DNA from 4 places in the Paenibacillus wuxiensis genome. Region 3 is predicted to be linked to each of the others. Evidence: riboswitches for the same ligand, from Rfam matches in the RefSeq annotation. Region 3 holds a riboswitch; each other region holds the start of a gene.
The links. Region 3 has a riboswitch for thiamine pyrophosphate ahead of ABN764_RS14445 (ECF transporter S component). Riboswitches for the same ligand answer to the same signal wherever they lie in the genome.
Positions count from the first base shown of each region.

Region 1: another riboswitch for thiamine pyrophosphate. It lies ahead of ABN764_RS24105 (YkoF family thiamine/hydroxymethylpyrimidine-binding protein); the one in region 3 lies ahead of ABN764_RS14445 (ECF transporter S component).
Region 2: another riboswitch for thiamine pyrophosphate. It lies ahead of tenA (thiaminase II); the one in region 3 lies ahead of ABN764_RS14445 (ECF transporter S component).
Region 4: another riboswitch for thiamine pyrophosphate. It lies ahead of ABN764_RS07410 (hypothetical protein); the one in region 3 lies ahead of ABN764_RS14445 (ECF transporter S component).

Region 1 covers NZ_JBEFZI010000011.1:140,451-144,667, forward strand. The annotation lists gene ABN764_RS24100 (HAMP domain-containing sensor histidine kinase) at 1-1,163, shown strand, start outside; TPP riboswitch at 1,358-1,464, shown strand; gene ABN764_RS24105 (YkoF family thiamine/hydroxymethylpyrimidine-binding protein) at 1,610-2,197, shown strand; gene ABN764_RS24110 (ECF transporter S component) at 2,283-2,858, shown strand; gene ABN764_RS24115 (ABC transporter ATP-binding protein) at 2,860-4,217, shown strand, end outside.
Region 2 covers NZ_JBEFZI010000004.1:235,893-240,109, forward strand. The annotation lists gene thiD (bifunctional hydroxymethylpyrimidine kinase/phosphomethylpyrimidine kinase) at 1-180, opposite strand, end outside; gene thiM (hydroxyethylthiazole kinase) at 171-1,016, opposite strand; gene tenA (thiaminase II) at 1,013-1,714, opposite strand; TPP riboswitch at 1,846-1,948, opposite strand; gene ABN764_RS10095 (MerR family transcriptional regulator) at 2,149-3,072, shown strand; gene ABN764_RS10100 (histidinol phosphate phosphatase domain-containing protein) at 3,161-4,177, opposite strand.
Region 3 covers NZ_JBEFZI010000006.1:67,035-71,251, forward strand. The annotation lists gene ABN764_RS14435 (response regulator transcription factor) at 1-134, opposite strand, end outside; gene ABN764_RS14440 (MFS transporter) at 380-1,801, shown strand; TPP riboswitch at 2,020-2,133, shown strand; gene ABN764_RS14445 (ECF transporter S component) at 2,224-2,820, shown strand; gene ABN764_RS14450 (ABC transporter ATP-binding protein) at 2,885-4,217, shown strand, end outside.
Region 4 covers NZ_JBEFZI010000003.1:246,634-250,850, forward strand. The annotation lists gene ABN764_RS07395 (ABC transporter permease) at 1-333, opposite strand, end outside; gene ABN764_RS07400 (thiamine-binding protein) at 330-623, opposite strand; gene ABN764_RS07405 (ABC transporter substrate-binding protein) at 786-1,844, opposite strand; gene ABN764_RS07410 (hypothetical protein) at 1,814-2,014, opposite strand; TPP riboswitch at 2,211-2,324, opposite strand; gene ABN764_RS07415 (ZIP family metal transporter) at 2,662-3,396, shown strand; gene ABN764_RS07420 (stalk domain-containing protein) at 3,486-4,217, opposite strand, start outside.

The DNA of each region.
Region 1 (4,217 bases), on a different contig from region 3:
ACAAGTATGGCGGCTGGTTCGAAATCGTGAATGAGTCAGGCGAAATCATTTTTGTCAAAGGAAACAAAGAGGACAACATCAAGCATTACGAAGACGGCCAAATGTATGCCAAAATGGATGTAGAGCGCAACGATGATGCAATCTCCTATCATGCTTATCAAGCAAAAGGGCCGAACGGCGAATCTTATGTATTGCTGTGGAAAATTCCTGAGCGCTTGTTGAAATTATCAACCGCGACAACAATCTTTGCTGCATTATTAGCTATTTTATTGTTTATCCTGCTTTACTTTTACGCCCGCTATTCGGTTAGACAAGTGAAAAAGCCGCTGCGGCAAATCTTGGAAGGCATCAAAGAGATGGAGCACTTCAATTACACGAAGCGGCTTCATTACTCAGCCGAACAGGAATTCGCGGAAATACAAGATGCGTTTAACGGCATGGCTGAACGTCTGCAGCGTACTTCTGCCGAGAAGGAAGCTGCCGAGAACAATAAGCGAAACATGCTGCTGCATCTATCGCATGATTTGAAGACGCCGATTACTTCGATTTACGGTTATTCGCAGCTCCTGTTGGACAATCAGGCATTGGAAGACAAGGATACCCGCAAATATATTCAATACATTTACGATAAGTCAGCTTATATGGCCAATTTGATTAAAGACTTATTTGAACTGGCGAAGCTGGATGACAAGCATACGGAATTGAGCAAAGAGAAAGTGAACGTTACGAAATGGTTCCAACAGCTCGTGGTCGAATTTTATCCGGAAATAGAAGAGAAGGGATTTGAGCTTGAAGCACATATCCCGGAAGAACCGCTCTATGTCAAGATGGACAAGATTCATATGAGTCGCGTCATCACCAACTTAATCAGCAATGCACTGCGATATAATCCAGCGGGAACGGTGCTCTATGTGTCATGTGCGCGACAAGAAGGAAACGTTATACTGTGGATCGGAGACGACGGAATTGGCGTTCAGGAGCCGATCAAGGACCATATTTTCGAAGAATTCGTCCGCGGCGATGGCCCGATTAAAGACAGTACAGGCTTAGGTCTCGCCATTTGCAAAAAAATCATAACGCTCCATGATGGCACGATTGAATTAATGCAGGATCAGTGTTACCATACCTTGTTTCAAATCACGTTGACAATTACGGAGGACTAGAGTCCCTTCACGATGTCGGGCATCACCTTCAGGCTTCGATACCACGGATCGTTTGCATGCCCGGATCTAGCCCATTGCAATAATAAGCTCCAGTTTGAAGTATTCCTTTTGGTGTTACACCCTTTACAAACGGATCATCCCGTGTATAATGAAAGCTGTCAAGCATATGAACAATGGAACAACTGCATAGTGAATTCGAACACTAGGGGTGCTGTAACAAGCTGAGAGACAGCGGCAACGCTGTTAACCCTTATAACCCGAACTAGATAATACTAGCGTGGGGAAGTGTAGTCGACTGATTGATATAAGCTGCGGCTTCGTCATGTTCGTCATTGCATGAAGCCATGTTATACCCTTGTATCCTCAAGCGTAACTGCACCGACTCACGGTGCAGTTTTTTTGTTGTCTGCTGGCCACATATTGATTCGTCAGGGAGGATATAAGTTATGAGTCAGTTATCTTGCGGTACGAGCCGCATCGTTGGTTGTCGATTTTCCATCTATCCGATGAGCAATCGCTTCGTTGAACTTATTTTGGGAGCGTTGCGAGACACAGACATGTCCAAGGTATGGTGCCATACCGATGATGTCAGCACCTGGGTTCGTGGGCGCAGTGAACATGTATTCGATGTCGTTCAGTCAATCTTTTTACATAGCGCGGCAAGTGGAGAGCATGTTGCGCTGAATGCTACCTTCTCTGTTGGCTGTCCAGGTGACACACAAGGAGATGCCTTCATGAATACGGACGAAATTCGAATGAATGCGGAACAAGCGATTCCTCTTAAGGTCGCTGCTCATTTTGCGCTCTACCCGCTTGGAACGGCAGATTACATGGATACGATCTATGAAATCATTGGCCTTGCTAAGGAAGAAGGCACTTTCGATGAGAGCGCTCATTATGCAAGCCGCTTAGAAGGAGATGCACAGCGAGTATTTGCTACACTTGAGAACGCGTTTAATCGGGCGAGAAAATCAGACAAGTCCCATGTGGTGATGACAACTACGATGTCAGCAAACAGCCCTTCCACAAGGTAGCAGCTGAAGATAAAGAATTTCCAAAATGCAAGCTACAAACCCAACGGACTCATCCGATCATCGTTTTAAGAAAAGAGGAATGTTCATGAATTCGCGAAACAGCCAATGGAAATTACAAGATATCGTCGTTCTCAGTTCATTATCTGTCGTGTTTGCCGTCATTTATCTGCTCTTCTTGCAAATAGGCAATGTGCTTGTTGGCTTTATGGGGCCGATGGGATATGAAGTCATCTTCGGCATTTGGTTTATCGTATCGATCATCGCCACCTATATTATCCGCAAACCGGGGGCTGCCGTCATTTCAGAGACAGTCGCTGGACTGGTTGAGGTATTAATCGGCAACGCTGTAGGGCCTATTTTGATTGTATCCGCCCTTATTCAAGGTTTAGGCGCCGAAGCCGTATTTGCCGCTACAAGATATCGGAATTATTCAACCAAAGTGCTCATGCTGGCTGGGGTGGGCTCCGCTGTATTCAGCTTCGCGTGGGGGTATTTCCGCAGCGGTTATGCGGCCTACTCTGTTGGTCTCATCCTCGCGATGTTCATCGTTCGCTGTATAAGCGGTGCACTCATTTCAGGTCTGCTTGGCAAATGGATTGCGGACGCCTTGACCAATACAGGAGTTCTTAGAAGTTTCCCAATTGCAAAGGGGCAGCGGTAACATGGCAAGCCCAGCGCTTCTCAATTCCAAGCACCCAGCACAATCGACCTTACAACGTGACGCCGAGCATGGAGCTCTTATTGCACTGGAAGCCACTGATCTGACACTCGCCTTCGAGACCGAAGGCGAGCCCGTCTTATCCAACATCAATGTCACCCTGCATGAGGGAGAAACCGTGCTGCTGTTAGGCCCAAGCGGATGCGGCAAGAGCTCGCTAGCCTTTTGCCTTGCCGGGCTGTATCCACATGCAATAGATAGTCTCGTCGATGGCAGTGTCCATTTGTATGGCAAGCCAATTGAACAGTACGATTCCGGTGCAGCGGCCCAGCATATCGGAATTGTATTTCAAGATTTCGAAAGTCAGTTCTGTATGCTGCGTGTAGAAGAAGAAATAGCCTTTTGCCTAGAAAATCGGGATTGCCCTCGAACTGAGATGGAATCCATGATTCAAGAGGTCTTAGAAAAAGTAGGATTGCTCGCATGGCGTCATGCGTATGTCCACGAGCTGTCGGGAGGCATGAAGCAGAAGCTGGCCCTCGCCTGCGCTTTAGCCCATCGCGTGCACATGCTTGTATTGGATGAGCCCACCTCGAATCTCGATCCGTATACAAGACATCAATTTGCTGTACTCATTTCAGAACTGGCACGCAGGGAAGGGATGGCTCTGCTCATCATTGAGCATCAATTGGACGATTGGATCGGCATGACGGATCGCCTGCTCGTGATGGATGAGGATGGAGCCCTCGTCTTTGACGGTCTTCCTGTCTCCTACTTCAAGCATCATGCAGCTGAAGCCAAGTCACGCGGTATCTGGCTTCCGCAAGCGCTGGAACTGCAGCAATTCATCCGTGAGTGGTTTAATCGCAGCAACAGTAGCGATAGCAGCAACGATGACGATAGTAGTAACATTTTCGATTTCAGCAATTATGATGAGCAGTCCGTTCATCAGCGTCTCGAGTCCGCAGAACCCGCACTAACCGACGAGGATCTGCTGAACCTGCTGCTGTCGCTCCCTAAATTAGCACAGCAGGATGTGATGCGCATCCTAACATCAGCTCAATCGAACGGTTCCCCACGAAAGCCTGAGGAAGTCTTGCAAGCGAACAACCTTGTCTATCGGCGTAAAGGGAGAGTAATCCTCGATCACGTGTCCCTTACTCTGCATTCAGGGGAATGGGTAGCACTTGTTGGTCCAAACGGAGCTGGGAAATCTACCCTCGCCTCCCTCTTATCTGGATTGACACAGCCGGATGAAGGTCAAATCATTCTGAATGGCATGCCTCTTCATCGATATGCAGAGCGGGAGCTGAGAGCCTTCATCGGATATGTATTCCAGAATCCAGAGCATCAGTTCATTAC
Region 2 (4,217 bases), on a different contig from region 3:
TTCTGGAGCAAGCGGGTAAACGCCATGAACGCCCAACGTGTTCTGTACGGTCACGGCCGTGATCGCTGACATGCCGAATACGTTAAGCTCTTGGAATGTCTTGATGTCGGCTTGAATGCCGGCGCCGCCACCGCTATCAGAACCAGCAATCGTCAATGCTCGTGCGACCGTCATAGCCATACCTTCCTTCTAGCGGTGGCTTGATGGGGGGTGATCGTAGATACTGCTGTATCGAATTGGTCGATCTCAGCCAAGGCATCAAGAAATGCGGTCTGGAAGCTGCCGGGTCCACGATGACCCGCTGTTCGATAGGCATGGGCGGCTGCGCACCCATAATAAGACATCGCTGCGGCTCCCGCCAGCAATAAATCAGACTCTATTGCGGCAAATGCGCCGATGACCGATGTCAGCAGGCACCCGCTTCCCGTTATGCTCGTTAATATCGGATGACCGCCCGCAATAACGTAGCCGGTTGTGCCGTCTGTAATGACATCCTCTTTGCCCGAAATGGCAACGATGGTGCCGAATCGATCGGCTGCCCGCGCAGCAAGATCGAACAACGCTTCAGGGGAGCGGAGGGAGCTTTCAGACTCCACGCAATCCACGCCCTTGATCTCGCCTGCTTCCCCCATAAGCTGGGCAATTTCAGCGGCGTTGCCGCGCACGATCGAGACGCGCAATTCCTTAAGCATCTTCACAGATACCTTCGTCCGATACGGCGTTGCGCCTGCGCCTACTGGATCGAGAATAACGGGAATGCCATGTACATTCGCCGACCGTCCTGCGATTAGCATAGCTTCTATCATGTCAGTATCGAGCGTGCCAAGGTTCAATACGAGCGCATCTGCTGCCTTGGCCATGTCCGCTACCTCTTCCTTGGCTGAAGCCATCACAGGGGAGGCTCCAATGGCTAGCAGACCGTTAGCGGTAAAGTTGGCGACGACGATATTCGTCAAATTGTGGATGAGGGGGCGCCGTTCCTTAATACGTTGAGGGAAGAGAGGCATATCATTCATCCTTGTCTCACCTCTGTCTTCTCCGTCAAGCCTACCGGCCAGTCTTCTACTTGATAAGCCATGTCCCAGAATAGATATTCCAACTGGCAGCTAGTCAGAAAATGCTTCTTCAGCTGCTGCTTGCGTGCTTGCGACAGCGATTCTGCCCATTCATCCAGCATTCGGCGCATTTTGTCCGTAACTCCGCCGCCGAGGTCTCCATAGAAATGAATCCACTCATAGAACGGATGGGCCTCATCTGGATTTACTTCCTTTAGCAAACGTTGTCCGATCTCCGTATATGTCCATGGGCACGGCAGCAAAGCCGCAATAATATCTTCCAGGGTTCCTTCGTGGGCCACGGTAAGCATATGAGACACATAATGGCTCGCAGAAGGGGCGAGCGGGTAGCCTTGCAGTTCTTCGAACGTCACGCCTGCCACATTACAAAAATTATGATGGGGGTGTGTCTCGCTATTCAGTACGAATGAGATTTGCTCGTTGAAAAGAGCCATTGTCTCTCGGTTGTCGCATTTGGAAATCGCAATGCCATAAATCCGAATAAAGGCATTCAAATATTCAAAATCCTGCTTTACGTAGTGAATCAACTGTTCTTTCTTGACAGTACCCTTAGCAATTCCCCGAACGAACGGATGCTCCATAATGGCATCGTATATCGGCTCCGCTTCGTGTCTCAGTTCCTCCGTAAATGTAAGCATGAACAGCACCTCCGCATGATTGGATAGGGGATGAATGCATGCTGAAATCTGGTCAAGGAGCACTTCGCGGCAGCCAAAAAAAGCCGCCCCGAAATGGAGCGGCTTCATCATGTCCATACATAAAGACCATGAACCGGCCGGCTCCACTTCCCTCCGCCGGTATTACCCGGATCAGGTTCAAAGGGTCCAAGAATTCTTGTCTCAGCCGCCTATGCGGCTCCCCTAGTGGATTTCACGTCATATTCATCTTACGAACTACTTTAGCATTGATGGAGATAATTGTAAAACGTTTGTTTTCTGAACCATTCGGTCAAAACGATAATTTGTTAGTGCTTGGAGCGAAGTTTCGTATTGCAATTGACGCTGCGACAACTGATACAATAACCTCATAAGGCGCCTTATGATACGTCAAGTGACAGAGGTTGATGATAGTGATGAGCAACATGATAGGAATCGATAAATTATCGCAGGAAATCGGTGTGACGAGCCGTACCCTGCGCCATTGGGAGTCGCAAGGGCTATTCGCAAGTCAGCGCGACAGTTCTGGCTGGAGGATATATGATGAACAGACCGTGCTTGCAATCCGTATTACAGCCTGGTTAAGAGGGTTCGATATTGGGATTAAAGAGATTAAAGTGGTGCTGGCGGATATGACGTTCCGAACCGCACATCAGGTAATGACTCAGTATGCACACGAGATGATTGAGCACAAAAATGAGTGTATATCGAAGGAAATAACATTGAAGAAATGGTTGGAGCAGTCGTACAAGTACCTCAATGAACCGATTACGGCTCAATTGCTGTTGCAATTAAGTCATGTACCGTCCCTACATTTAAATATGAAGCATGAGGTGACAATGCCGATGAGTAATCAGTGGAGTTATTCTCCAGCATCAATCAAATTCGTAACCCTTCCATCAATGAGAATGGTCAGCCATGTTGTCGTAAGCGCATCTCCAGAAGAAGAAGCGATCGAATCATTAGCGGACTGGCTCGTGCAAGCTGAGCTGCAAGGTACGGCACGGCTATTTGGAAAAAATGAAGAACCACTCCCTGATGTTGAATCGAACGTTTACGGTTATGGTGCATATGCCTCCATTCCAGAGAATATCGACATACCGAGCCATTTTACGGAGGTTAGGTTCTTCGGCGGGGTATATGCCATGATGGAGAGTACAGATGATATTACGGGATCGTGGGAATTATTGATGGAGAAATTGAACAAGCATCCTGACTACGAGCCTGATTCAGAGGCAAGATTCTGCTTGGAGGAGCATATACGAAATGACAGCCCGGAAGGAAGCAGCAACGCTTATTGGCTGCAGTTATTCGAGCCGGTTCGAAAGAAAATAAAATAATAAACATGAAATCCCCGGTGCAGTCGTTGCGCCGGGGATTGTGTATTTGGGGACAGGAGAGAGGGTTGCTCGCTTTAGGTTTTCTTTATTAAGAAATCGAAGTTGCGAGCGGTCGCATGATGCGTTTACGTTGATGGAATGTGGCAATTTCGGCTAGACCGCGCTGCTGAAGCATAAGGGCATTGTCCGCCACGTATTTGCCGACGTCGTCTGGAAAGTGTGAATCCGATGACAGGGTAAAGGGGACGTCATGTCGAAGCAGAACATCGATAAAGGAGGAACTTGGACACATCTCCTTGACCGGGTAGCGATAGAACAGTCCTGCATTTACCTCTGTAGCTGTATTTGTCCGTTGCAATGCCTGTGCGATTCGCTCGTAGTATGGGAGAAGCAGCTCTTCAGATGGGCGATAATGAAATACTTTCAAATTGTCCAAATGGGCGGCAATATCGAACAGACCGCTGTTAATCATTCGTTCGACATCATCGAAAAAGCGTCCGTACAGTTCACGCAGATCAATCTGATCGAAGCGGAACTGAGTCTCGGGATTATCGAAACCCCATCCATCCACATAGTGAATCGACCCGATCACATAGTCCCAATCCGCCATCGCAATGAAAGATTCCAACTCCTTCTCTCCACCTGCAAAATAATCCGCCTCTAATCCGAGACGGAGCTCGACACCCTGTGCGGCCCATCTCGACTTCGCAGCCTGAATGGCAGCTACGAAATCCTCCATCCGCTCGGTGCATACTTGATGCAGCCATGTATGCTGAAGGTGACCAAGCGGGGAGTCTCCGATATCGAGGTGACGTTCGAAGTAGGGGAGCGTCTCTCGAAACCGATAGAGATGATCTACGATTCCGACCTCCCGCAGTCCTTTGCGCAGCGTTTCTTGCAAATAGAGATCGAGCCATGATTCGTCATAAGCTCCTCGCTGCAGTCTTGTATGCATACGCGCATAACTCGCTTCGAGCCATGCACGGGAATGGAGTGGTTCAGTAATTGGATGGAAGTGATCGAATGCTTGATTCGTACGATCAAGCCAGCGGAACGAATAAGGGCCTTCCTCCAAATGCATATGGTAGTCTACATAATACAGCATAATGATCGCATCCCATCCTATGTCATAGTGGCTCATTCGT
Region 3 (4,217 bases):
AGCGGCTGGTTGTAATAGATCTCAAGCGCTTGATGCCCGTTCACTGCCGTAAAAGTTCGAAAGCCCTCTTTATCAAAATAAGCCGCTAAAATTTTCAACATATGCGGCTCATCGTCTGCAATAAGTACATTCATTTACTTTGTATCTCCTTATTCTTACCCTTGTCTGTCTTGCATTGAGTGCAGTCTATATTATTGCATTTTTAATTGAATAAGGAAAATCCCACTGCTATACTGGAAGCAACAATAATTGGGAGGCGTTAAGATGAAGTGCGTAACATCAATTGGGGCAGGTAATAATCGGGGATAACGCATAACACCCCTGTAAACTGCGCAATTCCCCTTTAGCAAGAGAAAGGGGATTCCTATTCGTGGAACAAATGAACAATGACAACCGCATCGAGGCGGCAGAACAAGAACAACCCGTGTATGCCTTTTCCAATGTGAAGAAATCGATCGCGTGGTTAAGCTTTTTAGCATTTTTCAGTGTGTTGAATGAGACGGTGTTCAACGTATCCTTGCCCGACATCGCACACGATTTTAGTATCACTCCGGCCATTGCGAATTGGATCAACACATGCTTCATGATTACCTTCGCGCTCGGTTCCATCATTTATGGCACCCTGTCATCCCAATACGGCATTAAGAAGCCGCTGCTCATCGGTGTGCTCATCTATGGTAGTGGCTCGTTGCTCGGTTTCTTCGCCCATGACTACTTGTCAGTTGTATTGGCAGCCAGATTGATACAAGGTGCCGGGGCTTCGGCTGTGCCCGGACTCATCATGGTTATGGTCACTCGCTACGTTGGAGAACAGCATCGAGGCAAGGCGTTTGGCATGATTGGTTCTATGGTAGCGCTTGGTGAAGGGATTGGCCCAGCTGTAGGCGGTGTACTGGCAGATTATGTGCATTGGTCCTACCTGTTTGTCATTCCGGTAATGACAATAGTCAGTCTCCCCTTCTTCTTGACCGCACTGCCGCAGGAGCCTTCTCGCAATGGGAGAACAGATATCATCGGCATTGCCTTCTTGTCAACAGGCATTATTCTATTTACCTTGTTTACTACGACATATGTCTGGTTCTATCTGGTCTGCAGTATGATTCTCGTTCTTGGGTTTGCTTTGCATATCCGCCGTATTCGCGAACCGTTTATTGCTCCGTCCCTGTTCGCTAATCGCCCATATGTACTTGGCACGCTTGCTGGTTCCATTTTGCTAGGAACGGTAGCTGGATTTATTTCCATGGTTCCTTACTTCATGCGGGATGTACATCAACTTTCGACCGCTGTTATCGGCAGCGCGATCATTTTCCCAGGGACACTCAGCGTTATTCTGTTCGGCATACTCGGTGGAACTCTCGTTGATAAGAGAGGAACTTCATTTGTATTTGTCGCTGGAATAGGTCTCGTCACATTCAGTTTCGTCACGCTCCTTGCGTGGGGGAATGATTCTCCATGGCTGATGACGTTCGCCCTCGTGCTCGTGTTCGGAGGGTTGTCATTCATTAAGACGGTTATCTCTGCATCCGTTGCAGAATCACTAGCACCTGACCAAGCAGGAGAAGGAATGAGCATGCTCAGTTTTGCATGCTTTATGGCTGAAGGCATCGGCATCGCTGTAGTCGGCGGTCTGCTTACACATAGTTGGCTGTTGACTTCACTGACACCTACCGTTGCCGTTGCCAATGAAGCTTCATTTCCCTTATACAGTGGCCTGATTATGCTGCTCATAGCAGTCCTTGCTTGCGGAGGGATCGTATACAGCTTGTCATTGAGACGACATTCTACATCTTCACACGATTAACAATTCATGAGGATCAGGACTTATTCCTGATCCTCATTTTGTTCTATTCTCTCTTCAAATCTCCTAAACACGCTCCTTATCTCCTTATTCCCCTCTTCTATGTTGTCTAGCGAACGATTACAACCATTGACTTCTTTCCCTATCCTATTTTTATGTTTTTTGTAAACATTTCGTTGTCAACCTATCATGAATATTGTATGATATGAGCAATTGCATAGTCATACAAATTCGGGGGCTTGAGGAATCAGGCTGAGATTGTAGATGAGTATACCGCTACTGACCGTGAATCTGATCTGGATAATGCCAGCGTAGAGAATCTGTATTTGTCGTGTGATCATGCTCTGCTGTGATCTAGGACTCTTCTACCGTCTGGTTGCCAGACGGTTTTTTTGTATGCTAGCTATACAACAAAGGAGAGGGTTATGTTGCCAGAACAACAGAGAAGCAACAAATTAAAGTTTACGGATATTCTCATTACCGTGATGATCGGGGTCGTATTTGGTGTGATCTTCAAAATGTGGGAGAGCGTCTACAGTCTCGCAAAGCCGTTGTTCCCACAAGCAGGACAATTAACATATGGCATGTGGTTTATGGCTGGCCCATTCGCGTACCTAGTCATTCGCAAGCCCGGCGTCTGCTTCCTTGCAAGTCTTGCTGCCGCTAATTTATCGGCTATTCTTGGCTCTGCTTGGGGACTAGAGACGATTGTGTATGGCTGTGTACAAGGTCTGGCGGCAGAATTGGCATTCGCCTTGACTGGATACCGCAAGCACAGCATCGTCATCGCAGGCATCGCTGGCATTCTGTCCGCAGTCGGCTCATTCATTATCGATCTCGGTTACGGATATGCAGATTACGAGACATGGGTGCTCGTCTTGAAGTACGGACTTCGTGTCATTAGTGCGTTCATCTTCGCTGGCGTATTTGCCGGCTTGCTCGTTCGTGCATTGGAAGCGACAGGGGTAACCAAATCCATACGTCCTGTGTCCAAAGAAGATTACGCGGTACTTAATCAATAGCACGCATAATATGAATAGATAGAATTTGTGCGTACGCCACATATTCGGAATAAGGTGGTTACACATGCAACAGGAATCTCATGCGAATTCATCTGCATTTGTTGACCGCTTGCGCCTAACATTTCCAGGAGAGGATTCCTTGCTGTTCAAGGACCTCTCCTTCCACATTTCTACCGGTGAGAAGGTACTGCTCCTCGGGCCAAGCGGTTGCGGCAAATCAACACTGCTGCAAGTATTAAGCGGAATTATGCCCCACTCTATCGAAGTGCCGATGAAATACGATCAGATTAAGCTTCCTTCAAGCTGGGGCTTCGTATTCCAAGATCCGGACAGCCAGTTCTGCATGCCATATGTAGATGAAGAGCTCGCCTTTGTACTGGAAAATCTCTCGATCCCCTATGATCAAATGCCAGCATACATGACAGGCATACTTGAAAGAGTGGGATTGCAGTTCCACAATCTGCATACAGAAATCCATACGCTATCCCAAGGCATGAAGCAGCGGCTCGCGCTTGCGTCCGTCCTGCTGCTAGAACCAGAGGTGTTGTTCCTCGATGAGCCTACAGCACTTCTTGATCCAGAAGGAACAAAGCAAGTCTGGGACACCGTGAAACAAGCTGCCGATTCCTCCACTATTCTAATCGTGGAGCACAAAATTGAGCATGTTATCGACATTATCAATCGTGTGGTGCTTTTCGACAGCACTGGACAAATCATTGCGGACGACGAGCCGAAAAATGTATTTCTACATCATAAAGATAAGCTCATTGAGTATGGCATTTGGTATCCAGGTGTATGGCAGGACTACATTCATTCAGAAGCCTACCAAGCCATATCGCAGCAACGAACGGCGAACGGATATCAACAATCTCATTGCAAGCAGAACGGTGGGCTTACCTACGCGTGTCTTCAAGCCGTGCAGCCACTGCTCTCTTTGCGTGATTTTAGCGGATACTATGAAGAAATTCGTCGCATATCCGTCCCGAGCGTAGATATTTATCCAGGGGAATGGATTACGATTATCGGAGAGAACGGCGCTGGCAAGAGCACACTATTGTTGTCTCTTATGCAAATTCTGCGTACTACAGGCATGTATCTTATTGAGGGTCAAGAGCTGCCAGCACAGGCTCGCAAGCGATGGTTCCCACGATTCAGAAATACGGGAAAGCAGCCTCCAGCCGAACTCGCCTTCGTATTTCAGAATCCTGAGATGCAGTTTCTAACGGATTCGATCTATGACGAGCTTGCTTATGAGCCTAGGCAGAACAACTGGGATGAATCAGACATTGCACATAGAGTGGAACAGGTCTTGGAATCATTCGATCTGAATATCGGACAGGATCGGCATCCGTATCATTTGTCACTTGGTCAGAAACGCAGATTAAGTGTCGCCACAG
Region 4 (4,217 bases), on a different contig from region 3:
CAGCGGCAGCAGCGCAATTGTCGGGATATTCTGACTGACTATGACAAGTGGATAGATCGCCCGCTTCAGCCACGGCATTGGATGAAGCGCACAAGCCAGCAGCAGGCCCACAGCTGTGCCTACACAGAAGCCAATGAGCGTCAACTGAACAGAAGCCCATGTGTGCATAAGCAGACCGCCCCCATTGCTTACAGCCTCTTGTGCAATATCGAGCGGACTGGGCAGCATCCATTTCTCAATGCCTGACACCATTACTCCTGCCTGCCATATGGCGAGGAATATAATAAATGCAATGATCGGGGGGCCGATCTTCGCGATTCGACGTCCACTCATGGCCGGTACTTCACTGTCAATTCATCCATCGTAATGCCAGATGGCTTATACACAATCTTCACTTGCGACAACACATTGCTGCTTCCCATCTCAATCATGGCCTTGTTCATATCCTCAATAATACGGAAGAGTTCGCTAAGTTCGCCTTCCATCGTTGTCTCCAGTGGATTTACCTGATATTTCACACCCGATGCTTGAATGACTTCGATTGCACGATCTACATAGGGAATTACGTCTTCCCCATTTTTCGTCTTCGGAACGATCTGAATGCTTACTAAACTGTTCGCCATCTTGCTTCTCCTCCTCTTTCTCAATCCTCATGTAATGATCAACTTGTAACGGTCTTGGTGACGATTATCTCGTATCGATACCCTGTAACGATATACACAGGTAACGATATACAGCAAAAGGGCGCATATGCGCCCATTGCCGATTCCTATAACCGTATAGGCTTATGAAGCTGGCAAGAAGTCATTCGTAAACGCCTTGTCTACATCAATGCTCTTATCCATTAATTTGTTCCCCACGAGCCAATTCATGTAATTTGCCCATACGTCACGCTTTTGCTCGCCCCAGCGAGGTGCATCGTCCTTATACTTCGGACTCAGCCATTTCTGGCTTGCGATAACTAGGTCTTTGTTCAAATCCGGCACAGCTTTAAGCAGCAGGTTGGCTGCATCTTCTGGATTGTCGATCGCATATTGATAGCCCTTGGACGTAGCACGCATGAATGCCTTAATCAATTCAGGATCTTCTTTGATCAGCTTCTCGCTTGTCGATAGAACCGGTGTATAATAGTCGAGTTCCTTCGCATATTGATTGACGTACAGCATATCAATCGGCTCACCGCGAAGCTCTGCTTCGATACCTGTCCAAGCGTAGAAGATCCACGCGAAATCAATATCCTTCTTCACGGCTGTAAAGTAATCGGCATTGCCCATGTTGACGCTCTTCAGCTTGCTGTAGTCGCCGCCGTCCTTTTCCATAATCGTGCGGATAATCATCTCCTCAACCGGAGAGCCCCAGCCGCCATACGTTTTCCCTTCAAAGTCCTTAGGTGACTTGATGTTCTTGTCCTTCGGCGCGGCAAAGCCTGATGTATTATGCTGAATGATCGCACCAATCGACACGATCGGAACATTTTGTTGTCGAGCCATCGTAATACTTTCCTGAACACTAACACCGAATTGCGCTTCTCCCGATGCGATCATCGCCTCTGATGCGCCAGTACTCGGCTGCAATATCTCAACATTCAGACCTTCTTCCTCATAGTAGCCCTTCTCCTTAGCGACATACAAGCCAGTATGGTTCGTATTCGGCGTCCAATCAAGCACAAGCTTAATGTCGCGTTTCTCCTTCGACTTATCCGTTCCTTGCTCCTGAGTCGTGTTCCCCTCTGCCTGACTCCCTTGTCCTGCTTCTTGACCCTTGCCGCCGCAAGCAGCGAGCGCAAATGTCATCATGATAACGAGCGCCAGCATCAACCCTCGTGTAAAGCGTGTCCGTTGCATATGATGAATCCCCCTTCTCTTCCTTCCCTCACTAGTGGAGAGCCGATCATGAAATTAGAAAGTGCTTCGATAACGCCTGCCGCGTTCACCAGTTGGACGATCCGCTCGATCGTATATGTGTGGATGAGCAAGTTCCCGTCCCGCCGTCCTGCAACACGATTCAGATCCACAAAAAAAAGCGCCCCCTCTGGGACGCTTTGTGTGCCGTTCTACGCGTATATGCGAATGTGCATCATACGATGAATCACGTCAATAAGGTCATCCGGCATTCGTTCATCCGTACAGCAATTATGTCCATTCTGCCCAAAGCAGCGCACATTCATGCAGAGCATGACGAATAAGCAAGCAACCTAATTATAACAATAATGACGCGGTTCAACGTCTTTCCTACGCTGGCATTACCCAGATCAGGTGTAAGGGTCGGTATCTTAATGGGATACAATCTCAGCCGGCCAAATTCCAGCACCCCTAGCGTGCATATGCAGTTATCGAAGCTACCATATTACACGGGTAATTATAGTCCTCATCCATCAGAAAGTCCAGTGACAAACAGAAATTGCAAAGTGTCCGCTGATCATTGGGGCAATGCTTATATCTCCCATCAACTTCGTTATTCGTATGCTTTATGACAGCAGATTGCTCATATTCACTAGATTCCTGTCGAAAAAAGTTCCATGTGAAACAAGGGACAATCTTCCATTTTAGCTCAAAATAATTACCTCATTGATTTCTTGGCGTAGAGGATGTCTGTATGATACGATCACCAAATATCAATTCAATTCGAATACCGGATTCGAGCAAGGGGATGAAGAGTAGTATGACAGAAGCGTTAATCGGCAGCACCATTTCCGCCTTATCCACAGGCATCGGGGCCATCCCGATCTTGTTCATGAGGAGCATGTCTCACCGTATGAGGGATATCCTTCTCGCCTATACAGCAGGGATCATGACAACAGCTTCAATGTTCAATCTTATCCCCGAAGCGCTTGCCAGCTCTAATGTGTTCGTGATTGCATTCGGCTTACTGCTTGGCTGCTTCGTGCTGCTGTGGCTGGAGCATTCCCTGCCTCATATGGATTTGGAGAATCCGAATCAACGAATTCGCATCAATATCGAACAGAAATCATTCCTTATCATTGCGGCCATCACCCTTCATAATTTGCCGGAAGGCTTGTCTGTCGGCGTCAGTTATGCGAGCAGCAATGATACACTTGGGCCGTTAATCGCGTTTTCCATTGGATTGCAGAATGCACCAGAGGGCTTCCTCGTCGCCCTATTCCTCGTCAATCAGAACATCAATCGCTGGAAAGCGCTTGGCATCGCCACCTTAACAGGCGTCGTTGAGATTGTCACCAGCATGCTCGGATACACACTTAGCTCTTATGTGAGCAATCTGGTTCCATATGGGCTGTCCTTTGCAGCAGGGGCAATGATGTTCATTGTGTATAAAGAACTGATTCCTGAAAGTCATGGAGACGGACATCAGCGGTCGGCCACCGTCTCCTTCATTCTTGGCCTTATTACGATGATTGGATTGACAGACTGGTTCTAAACAATGATGCTTCAATCGTTTAATAGAACATGTTCATCAATCAAAGCTCATGCAAGGGCTACCAATTGACTAGGCAGCGTTTTATATCATTACTTAACCGGCGTAATATTTACTGTTCTGCTTGGATTATCCCACTTTACGCTGGCTCCCATGACTTTCGAAATAAAGCTTAACGGAACAAAGGTGCGTTCCCCGTTTTTTTCAACCGGACCATCGAGTTGGATCTGTTGATCACCTGCCAATGCGGTTTTACCTCCCACGTTAACTGAATTGATTTTGCCGTTGTAGTTGATTTGAATGGTTTGAAAATCATTATTCCATTCCACTGTTGCACCCAAAGCCTCTGAAACGAAACGTACAGGAACATAAATGATGTCGGCTTTGGATTTATAATAAGGATACTCTTCACTTTGAATCGGATTGCCTTTAACATTGACCTTGACATCATAATAAATATCATCTTTATCGCTTACAGTATCAAGAATCATACCAGCCTTCACATCCACTCGAGAAATGGAGAGATCGCGATTAAGGACATAAGCAAAGTTCCCATCCTTGCTGAAGCTGATCGCTTGCCGGGGCTCTAAAAATCCTTTTATACTCCCGATGCTGCTGTTGTCGGAGGTGCTGATTATATTAATGGAGTTATCCAGCTTGTTGCTGGCAAAAAGGATCTTTCCATCAGGAGAAAGGGATGCGCCGTAAGGATCGCGCCCAACCTTTACCTCGCCAATTATTTTGCCTTGTGAGATGTCCACTATGGCAATACTATTACGCCCGCCGTTTGCCGCATACATGGTAGAGCCATCGGCGGATATTGA